DNA from 3 places in the Candidatus Paraluminiphilus aquimaris genome. Region 1 is predicted to be linked to each of the others. Evidence: predicted binding sites of a transcription regulator. Region 1 holds the regulator's gene; each other region holds the start of a gene.
What was found. Region 1 encodes LexA, which represses DNA repair genes until DNA is damaged. Its sites were predicted from a motif close to ACTGTNTNTANANACAGT; they were not measured.
Positions count from the first base shown of each region.

Region 2: the regulator LexA is predicted to act here: its motif matches at 1,496-1,513, upstream of E0F26_RS00120 (Y-family DNA polymerase).
Region 3: the regulator LexA is predicted to act here: its motif matches at 2,162-2,179, upstream of E0F26_RS00135 (error-prone DNA polymerase).

Region 1 covers NZ_CP036501.1:1,880,755-1,884,039, reverse strand. The annotation lists gene E0F26_RS08595 (hypothetical protein) at 1-257, shown strand, start outside; gene E0F26_RS08590 (mechanosensitive ion channel family protein) at 247-1,335, opposite strand; gene lexA (transcriptional repressor LexA) at 1,448-2,041, shown strand; gene E0F26_RS08580 (hypothetical protein) at 2,055-2,315, opposite strand; gene E0F26_RS08575 (hypothetical protein) at 2,396-2,809, opposite strand; gene topA (type I DNA topoisomerase) at 2,876-3,285, opposite strand, start outside.
Region 2 covers NZ_CP036501.1:26,632-29,916, reverse strand. The annotation lists gene E0F26_RS00120 (Y-family DNA polymerase) at 38-1,420, opposite strand; gene E0F26_RS00115 (acyl-CoA carboxylase subunit beta) at 1,620-3,143, opposite strand; gene E0F26_RS00110 (DUF885 domain-containing protein) at 3,275-3,285, shown strand, end outside.
Region 3 covers NZ_CP036501.1:29,932-33,216, reverse strand. The annotation lists gene E0F26_RS00135 (error-prone DNA polymerase) at 1-2,152, opposite strand, end outside; gene E0F26_RS00130 (lipocalin family protein) at 2,263-2,775, shown strand; gene E0F26_RS00125 (hypothetical protein) at 2,846-3,202, opposite strand.

The DNA of each region.
Region 1 (3,285 bases):
CGGCGTTACCGAAACACGCAATTGCGCTTATGGACCAGCGCGACCTGAGAGAGGGTTATGTGAGGTACATTGACCACCCCGTCATACAAGTCGCCGCAGTTTGGCGGGAACTCACGTACGCTGAGCTTTTTGAGCTCGGTGAGGCCCAGCGTGTGCGCCGAGACATCGACAGCCTAACTCGCGGGCTCATTAACACCGAGTCGGCGCCCCAAAAGCCGTCTACAGCCGAACGAGAGCCAGCTCAAATCACTCGCTAGGTTCAATCGGTGTGTGATGTATTGTTTGGGTCGGGAACGCGACCTCTGCACCGTGTGCTGCGACAATTTCGAGGACTTTGAGCAACACATTTTCCTTAATGCTGTGGTACTCCACCCAATTGGTTGTTTTAGTGAACGTGTAGAAAAAGAAGTCGAGTGACGACGGCCCCATGTGGTTAAAGTTCACGATGAGCGTTCTATCCTGAGCGATGTCAGGGTGCTCGAGCAACATGGTATGCACAGCCTTTACAATGTCCGCCACCTTTGCGGCATCCTCGTATCGCACCCCTACCGTTTCGTATATGCGTCGATTCGTCATTCTTGAAGGGTTTTCGAGGGAAACACTTGAAAACGTCGAGTTTGGAACATACAACGGTCGCTGGTCGAAAGTCCGGATTCTCGTCATTCTTAGACCAATCTCCTCGACAGTTCCCTCGATATTCCGGTCAGGAGACCGTATCCAGTCACCAACGGCAAAGGGACGATCCAGATAGATACTGACACCCCCAAGAAAGTTTGCCAGAAGGTCTTTCGCTGCGAAACCAACCGCGATGCCGCCAACGCCGCCGAAGGCCAACAAGCCAGACACTGACACACCCAGAGATTGCATTACCATCAGTACAACCAGCACCCAAATAGTAATGCGAGCCAAGCGTGCAACGGCGTTAATGGACGCACGATCATCGGATCCCTTTGGGCCTCGATGATCCGCTAATAACTCCGCCTCAATTCCCGCTGATACCCGGTGCAACAACCAACCAATGAGCAATATGGCGCCCGTATCGGCGAGGTGCAACAGCCCCATCCGCAGACTCTGAGCCTGTTCAAATAACCCCAACGAAAGGTAGAGGACACAAATCCACATCGCCCATTCGGCTGGCGGCGAAATCGCGTAATAAACGACATCATCCCATCGAGCGGCCGTCGTATCGGCAAATGAACCCAGCTTTTGGACAAGCTTTCGAATAAGCACATGAGCCACAGCACCAAGTAACAATAGCGACACCAGTGCAGTTGGGACCGCGGGAGTCCCCAAATAATCACTCAAGGGCAAAACAAAACTGAGAATGGATTCCATGACGACTCCAATGAATTGATGACGCCTAACCTACCCATCGAAACCCGATCGGCCAATACTGTACATTTATACATACTGCCTTTATCATCAGGAAATCGAAAGGAGTAGCACTATGGCAAAGTTGACCGCGCGCCAACAGCAAGTAATGGATGTCATCAAGGGTAGTATCGACACAACCGGCATGCCGCCTACCCGCGCTGATATCGCACGAACACTCGGTTTTAAGTCGGCAAATGCCGCAGAGGAGCACTTAAAAGCGCTCGCCAAAAAGGGCGTGATTGAGTTAGTCGCCGGCACATCTCGCGGTATTAGACTAACAGAGCAAAACGGCATCCCAATTGTTGGCCGCGTGGCGGCGGGCGCACCACTACTGGCCCAGGAACACATTGAGGACTATTGCGATTTGAGCTCAACTTTTTTCTCACCGCCTGCGCATTACTTTTTACAGGTGTGCGGCGACAGCATGGTCGATGCAGGAATCTTCGATGGCGACCTTCTCGCCGTGCACAGCACTTCACAGGTTCGACAAGGCCAAATTGCTGTCGTGCGTATCGATGACGAGGTGACGGTCAAGCGTTGGAACAGGCTCAGTGATACTCGCGTTGACTTGGTTGCAGAAAACGACGCCTACGAGCCCATTCAGCTGGACTTAAGCCAAGACTCTGTCGCGATAGAGGGGATAAGTGTCGGCGTGATCCGCCGGTAGTGCGAACCGCTTGTTAATGCAGCGTTCGCGACTCAGATGCCTCAGCAGCGTCCGAAGACTCGATTTCTACACCAGTCATCTCCGCGATCTTTGCTGCCGCTTGAATCCCAGCTTGAATCATAACCTTTGCAACTTCGAGGTTATTCTCCATGAGATAGGCACTCGCCTCTTCCGAAAATTGGATGCTCACTAATGGCTCTGAATCGTCGTCTGCTCTTTGCAGAACGACCTCACCATCACCCAAATCAACAATTTCTAAAAGCGACGTAGACATCTGACAACCTCACAATATGTCGTGTTGTTTTACCGACAGTAACACTATAGATCGGGTTTTGCCACAAAGGCGCGGTAGTTTCATGACTCGTCAATCGCATCAGCAACCCGACCAATTAGGGCCTCAAGCTTCTCATAGATCTCTGCCGCTGACGCCGAATTAAATTGCTGACGCGTGACCGCCAACACATTTTTTGGACGCCGAGGGGACAATCCCGGGGATATGGGTTGCAAGAGGTCGGCCAGCCAACCGTCTTGCTCCAAGTTCGCCATCTCGCGAACCTCAGGTGATACCGCTATGCCAGCTGCGAGAGACGGCAGCGCGCGTGCTGAGTGCGGTGGATCGTTGGGCAAATTTACCACGCGTTGACAAGCAAGTAGCTGCCAACCGTAAGCATTGAGTAAGTGCAGTCTCGTTGCAGGTGCAAAAGCGGCGTCGATGGCTGGCGCCGCCTGCTCCTTCGCTGTTTCAGCCCGCCGCCAAGCATCAATCATGATTGATGCCATATACAAAGAGTGATTTGCGTAGGATTGGGCCTGACTCAATCTAAGGTCTCTGACTTATTTCTTGGACTTAGACGAAGCGGCGGCTTTCGATTTCGCCTTCGCACGTGGTTTGGCCTTTGCTTTCTTTTTCGGAGCAGGCTTACCCGACCCCTCCGCTACCCATCCGGATGCATTGAAGTAAGCTTTCCAGCCCGTTGCCTTGCCATCCACCTCAGTCATGACGTACTGCTCTTTGGTCTTTCGACTAAAGCGGATCTGTGTTCGATTTGACGCATCATCGACCCGCGGCGCATCCAATAAGAAATGATACTTGGGGTCCAACTCAGCCTGATGCCCAAGAAGCTCGTCAACAAACGGCGCTCGCGTCTCTCTATGTTTCGGAAACTGACTCGCCGCTAAAAACAAACCGGCCGCACCATCGCGCAAAATATAATGATCTTCCACCTTTACGCACTGCAACTCCG
Region 2 (3,285 bases), 870 kb from region 1:
TTGTGAAATAAAAGAGTCACATTAGTGAAACATTCCACTATTCGAAGATTCCCTGTAGGAACCAACAGCGATTGTGCCGGTCCTGGAATATCCAGACGGGCTGGCCTGCACCTGTTTTTGCGATGTAATAATCTCGACTTGTGGGTTGGCTCCACCAGCAGTCCTCAAGGCGCTCAGGCCCACTAATAATCTCCAGAGCATCCAGCCAGTAAAGTTGGTTGCCGCGCTGGCTAATGGGTTGCGGTGACCCGAGTAACCAAAAAGGTCGACGCAGGTTTTTTTCCTTGGTTGCCGGTGCGCTGAGTTGATTGGCATCGATAAATGAGCAGTACTCAGGTAAGTGCTCGGCGCGCTCATAAACGTGTGACACTGCTTGGAAACCCAGCCGGCTACGAAGGCGGTCAATGAGTTGCGATAAAGGCTCCTGGTGTTTGGACTCTAGAAACAGGTCCTGCGTTGTGAGTTGCGCCAAGCTGAGCTCGCAGGCTGTGAGTGAAATACCCTCGATGAGATCATCGAACTGAAGTCGCTCCAGTTTTAGACGTGACTGCTCTAACCACCGGTTTGGGTCGTTATGACACTCACTGCTATGTACGTGTAGCTGAGGGCTTTCACCTTGTGCTGCGATGAAATCCCAGCGTATATGCTGTGTCTGCAGTTGGGTATTTCTCAAAAACTGCGAGAAGTCCTGAAGTAACTGCGCCATCGGCTGAATGAGCTCCTGATTATTTGTAGACCCGTAGCCCAGCCAGGCGATATCGCCGTACTCAGGTTCTGGATGGAAGTCTTCTATGGCAACTTCGACCCGGCACAGAAGTCGATCTATCCAGTTACAGAACGCCTGACTGCAGCGTCGTCTTAAGCCATCTTGTGGGAGAGCTAGGAGTTCGCCGAAACGACGAACACCCGCTTTATTGAGTGCTGCAACGTCTTTTGCGAACTCATCTAGTCGGTGAAGTGCTATGGGCGCAAGTTGCGCCTCGAGGGGTGCACCATCAGCTGGCTGCGCTGTTTGGGGGCTGCGGCTCGTTTGACTGAATAGCCAAGCGCTTTCCTGACTTGGACCGACTCCAATGTGCGTGGTGAAGCCACGTCGGTCGAGCTCGACGGTTATTTTTTCGATTAAGCGCTCTAAACCGCCATGGACTAATAAACAGCGGCCGATTTCTAACTGAAGGCAGTCATCTCGCCACAGTGTTAGGGTTGGAGTGATTGAATAAGCCCATTGTCGAAGGCGCTTGAGTACTTTGAGTTCCTCCTCCGGTGCCCTGGATAAAAGTTTCAGGGGGTGACCACTGAGCAAGCCGCTTACAGTGGATTGTTTGAGTCCCGGTGTCACACCGAGTGCCTCAACCTCATCGTCGCAGGTAATGGCGCGCTGTCCCTCAATGACAACACGTAAAATATCGTCGTTACACACTGGCTTTGAGGCCAATGCTTCAAGAGGGAGTTTTGGGAAGTGTAAGCAAAGCCAGAGCACTTAAGTCATCATAATACTGTTTATTTATACAGTATTATGATGAGCGCCCCTGAGCAAGTGCGGTATTACGCTTATTGGTGTTTTGAGCGAATTGAGGCTTTACCCACCGTTCAAAAGCAAGGCCTTGTAAACCAGGACCTTACAAGCCAAGGCCTCGCAAGATCACGGAACGACTTTCCGCAGGGTCTATGACCATATCGATCTCGAGGTAGGCCGCCGCTTCAGTGGCACGACCTTTTTGATACATCTCTGCGACGAGCTTTTCATACAGTGCATCGCGGGCTTCACCAGCGGGTGTTGCTTCGAGCTCCTTCTTAAAGCCCAGTCGAACAGCACCTTCAAGGCCCATGCCACCAAACTCACCTTGTGGCCAGCTCGCCGTAAGCGTTGGGAATTCGAAGGAGCCGCCAACGAGGGCCATTGCGCCTAAGCCATAACCGCGTCGGAGGAATAGACCCACCCACGGTGTCGTGACACTGGCTGCCGTATTAAAGAGCTCAGGCATGACCTTTGCTGCGCCCATGGCCTCACTTTCTGGACCAACCATGAAGCCGGGTGTGTCAACAAGTGAGACGATCGGTAACTGCCAGCGCTTCGCCAACTCCATCATGTCACTCGCTTTACGCGCAGCATCGACATCAATGGCACCACCGAGGTGTCGGCAGTCGCTGGCAATAACAACCACCGGATGTCCTTCGATGCGTGCAAGTGCTGTTACCACTGCACGACCATAGACGGGACGTAACTCAAGAACCGATTGCTGATCGAATAAGACATCCATTACTTTCCGGACGTCATAGGCCATCCGCCGGTTCTCGGGAAGGCACGTTCTCAGCGTGGTTTGATCTGCCACGGCTCCTGGCGAGGTGACTCCCTGAGCATAACTTAATGTCCACTTAGCGAGCGCAGTTGCATGGGCCTCATCTTCCGCCAGTAGGTCGATGGCGCCCACATTGCACAGCGTATTCACTGGGCCGATTTCATCAGGATGAAATACGCCAAGACCACCACCCTCAATCATGGCAGGTCCGGCCATACCGATGGATGAGCTCTTTGTGGCAATGCGAACATCACCTGCGCCAAAGAGAGCCGCATTACCTGCGAAGCAATAGCCATTGTTGACGGTGATGCGCGGTACTTTTCCAGTAAGGCCGGCCCAACGGCTGAAGGATGTGCTGTTGAGGCCAGCAATATTTACCTTTACGTCAGTGTCACCCGGGCGTCCACCGCCCCCCTCGGTATACATCACAAACGGCAGCCGCTCTCGCTCGGCAATTTCAAAAATGCGGTCCAGCTTGTTGTGGTGAAAGAAGCCTTGTGTTCCGGCAAGTACGCTGTAGTCGTAAATTGCGACGGCTACGTCAGCGCGCTCATCAGGCAAAAGTGTCGCGTTAATCGTGGCGGTGCCTGTTATGACGCCGTCAGCGGCGGTATCAACACGAAGGGTGGACGGATCGCGACGATCGCGCTGCGCAGCAACGGCTAGCTGGCCGTACTCAATGAAGCTACTGTCATCGACCAGGTCCAGCAAATTCTCTCTTGCTGTTCGGTAACCTTTACTGTGACGCTTTTCTTTTGCACGCGTGCGAGCGGCATCAAGTGTCTCTGCTTTGATCTGGTCAAGATGCATCTGTGCATCGGTTGATAGGGGTCCCTGCGACACAATCTATTCTCCACGTCTTGTGGGTAGACCTTAAGGTTCGTGCTTTGTTCAGGCAAGCACAAACGAAGCTCCGAGTTGCGGTATTAACTGGGCTATCATCGCGCTTTGTTTTTCTCATAGGGATAATCCTAATGAATCGAAC
Region 3 (3,285 bases), 870 kb from region 1:
AGTGTGACTCGGGAAATCCATAGCCACCAAAACCTTTGATTTGGTTAAACAGCTGATCGGCAAAGTCGGGGCTATAGCCCCGTTTCAACATGCCGGCCTTGAGCTTATTCTCAAAAGTCAGAAGCTTACTGTTGCGTCCCCAGTTTGTGATGGCCCGACGAAGTGCATCCGCCTCTCCGCCACTAAAGCCTGCAGCAACCATGGCGAGTCGAATCACCTGCTCCTGAAAGATAGGCACACCTAGGGTGCTCTCTAATACAGACTTGATGGCTGGATCTGGATAGGTAATCGGTTCGAGACCCGCGCGTCTGCGAAGGTAGGGGTGCACCATGTCACCTTGAATCGGACCTGGCCGCACAATCGCTATCTCGATGACGAGATCATAAAAACAGTTGGGCTTCAGCCTTGGTAACATCGACATTTGAGCACGTGATTCGATTTGGAAGACACCTAATGAGTCACCTGTTTGAAGCATCCGGAACGTTGCCTGATCATCGTTAGGGATGTCTTGAATACATTTGATGGAGGGGTTTTTTCGCTGGACGAGAGCCAATGATTTCTTGATGGCCGAGAGCATTCCCAGTGCCAAGATATCCACCTTCAACAACCCTAGTGATTCAATATCCTCTTTGTCCCATTGAATAACGGTCCTGTCGGGCATGCTGGCATTTTCAACGGGGACCAAGTTTGAAATGGGGCCACGACTGATAACAAATCCGCCAACGTGTTGGGATAAATGACGCGGGAATCCTAATATTTGTTGTGTCATGCGTAAGAAGATATCGGCCTGCTGACTGCTAGCTTGTATGCCCTGCTCTTTAAATTTGGCCGTGAGTTCCCGCTCCCTATTCCACCAAGCGAGCGACTTCGCCAGGTCTTCAACAAATACAGCATCCATACCAAGCGCCTTACCAACGTCACGGACAGCACTTCGCGAGCGGTAGGTAATGACGGTTGCAGCAAGTGCTGCTCGGCGCCGCGTGTATTTTTGATAGATATACTGAATAACTTCTTCACGTCGTTCGTGTTCAAAATCAACATCGATATCGGGTGGTTCATCGCGTTCACGAGAGATAAAACGCTCAAATAGCAGTGAGACCTGCTCGGGTGAGACTTCTGTGATGTGGAGGCAGTAACAGACAACCGAGTTGGCTGCAGACCCTCGTCCCTGACATAAGATGTCGCGCGTGCGTGCGAAATTGACAATGTCGTACACCGTCAGGAAGTAGTACTCATAATTAAGCTCAGTGATTAAGGCGAGTTCGCGCTCTATACGTTCGTGGATGGCGGTAGGCACGCCGTTTGGCCAACGTTTTGCGGCGCCGTGCGATACGCAGTCGCGCAAATAGCTGTTTGCGGTATGGCCTTTGGGAACCACTTCTTCAGGGTATTCATACCGCAATTCGTCAAGACTGAAATTGCACTGCTGAGCCAAGCGCAAGGTTTCGCCGATAAGCGTCTGAGGGTAGAGCGGTATGAGTTTGTCTAGCCGTCGTAGGTGTTGCTGACTATTAGGTAGTCGGAGCGGTCCTAAGTCTTGTATTGCAGTGTTATGGCGTATGGCTGTGATGACGTCGTGCAGCATTTTCCGACTGGCAGAATGCATTTCAACACTGCCACATGCGAGAGTCGGGACACTTATTTCGTCAGCGAGAGACTGTATCTCCTCAAGTCTAAGTAGGTCGTCATGGCTTAAGAGTTGGCGGATACCGATCCAAAACCGATCAGGGCAGCGTCGTGCAAGCGCCTCTGCATGATGGCGTTCCTGGTTGACATCACTCGGTAGCCAAATGATAAAGCAGCGCTTTAAGTGGAAGTAAATATCGCGTAAATGGGTGAGGTATTGACCTTTTTCACTACGCCGTCTGGATCGACTGATGAGGCTGGACAGCTCGCCATAGGCTGCGCGCGAGGGCGCGATGGCAACCAGTTTCAAGCCTTCGCTGATGGTAAATTCGCTACCAATAATAAGTTTGAAATCGAGCTCTTTAGCTGTCACATGCGCTTTAACAACCCCAGCCAGTGAGCATTCATCCGTAATCGCAAGTGCTGAGTAGCCGAGGTGGGCCGCTTGCTCGACAAGCTCTTGGGGGTGCGAAGCTCCTCGTAAGAAGCTGTAATTACTCAAGCAGTGAAGTTCAGCGTATGACATCTTAAAAGTACTGTTTTTTTATACAGTATACGGCTTTTTGAAATAAACCTCATATCAATACGAGTAGTCGTTCATACTCTGTCAGTGATTTACCAAAAGGAGGTCATCACATGCTCAAGCGACTTGGCGTGCTATCGCTTTTTTTTCTCAGTGCTTGTACTGGCTTGCCCGAGGGGGTGACTCCAGTTACCGACTTTGATTCCAATCGCTATCTAGGGACTTGGCACGAAATTGCGCGCTTGGACCATAGTTTCGAGCGTAATCTCGAGCGTGTGACGGCAACCTATGCCGCGAACGAGGATGGATCGATTTCGGTGCTGAACAAAGGGTTTAACACAGAGCAGGGCGAATGGCGCCAGGCCGAGGGCGTTGCTAAGCCGATGGGGGCTGAAGATGTCGCTCACTTAAAGGTCTCATTTTTTGGCCCGTTTTATGGAACCTACGCGGTCTTTGAATTGGCTGAAGATTACAGTTACGCGTTTGTCGCGGGCTATAACACCGATTACCTATGGTTGTTATCACGCGAGCCCGAGGTGAGTGCGCCGGTGCGAGAGGCGTTTTTGATGAGAAGCGAGCAGCTTGGTTTCGCTACGTCTGAGTTGATTTGGCCGGCGACGCAATAATGTCGTTAGATAGGCAATAAAAAGCGCCACGTGGAAAAGATCCAGGTGGCGCTGTAATGATTGTTTGCGACTAGTCTTTTGACGTCAGCAAAACAGGGCGCTGAACACTCAGCAGCTGCCAATTGGCTTCTGATCGTGTCTGCTGGAAGGCATAGGTAACTTTTGTACCTTTCGGTAGCTCAAGACCTGCCATCGTAATATCTGCATCGACTCGACCGCGCTTGGCTCGGCCTTTTAAATTACAGTTTGCAAGCTCGCCGTGTTCCATCTTGTGGAACCGGACGCGCATTTTTTCAGAGGACTGCTGATTAATACTGACCACTTCACCGCTCAGTACGCAGTCTTGAACAACCTCGGCGGATGCGCCTGAGGTATACATGCCTCCTAAAACGCAGAGGCTTATTGCTAAGTTCTTCATCGTTTTCATTCTGGTCTCCTTACGCCTCACGGCGTGCTATCGCTTCACAGCGTTGCGTGGCTTTTCCACACCTATTTCCTATTCGTCTTGTA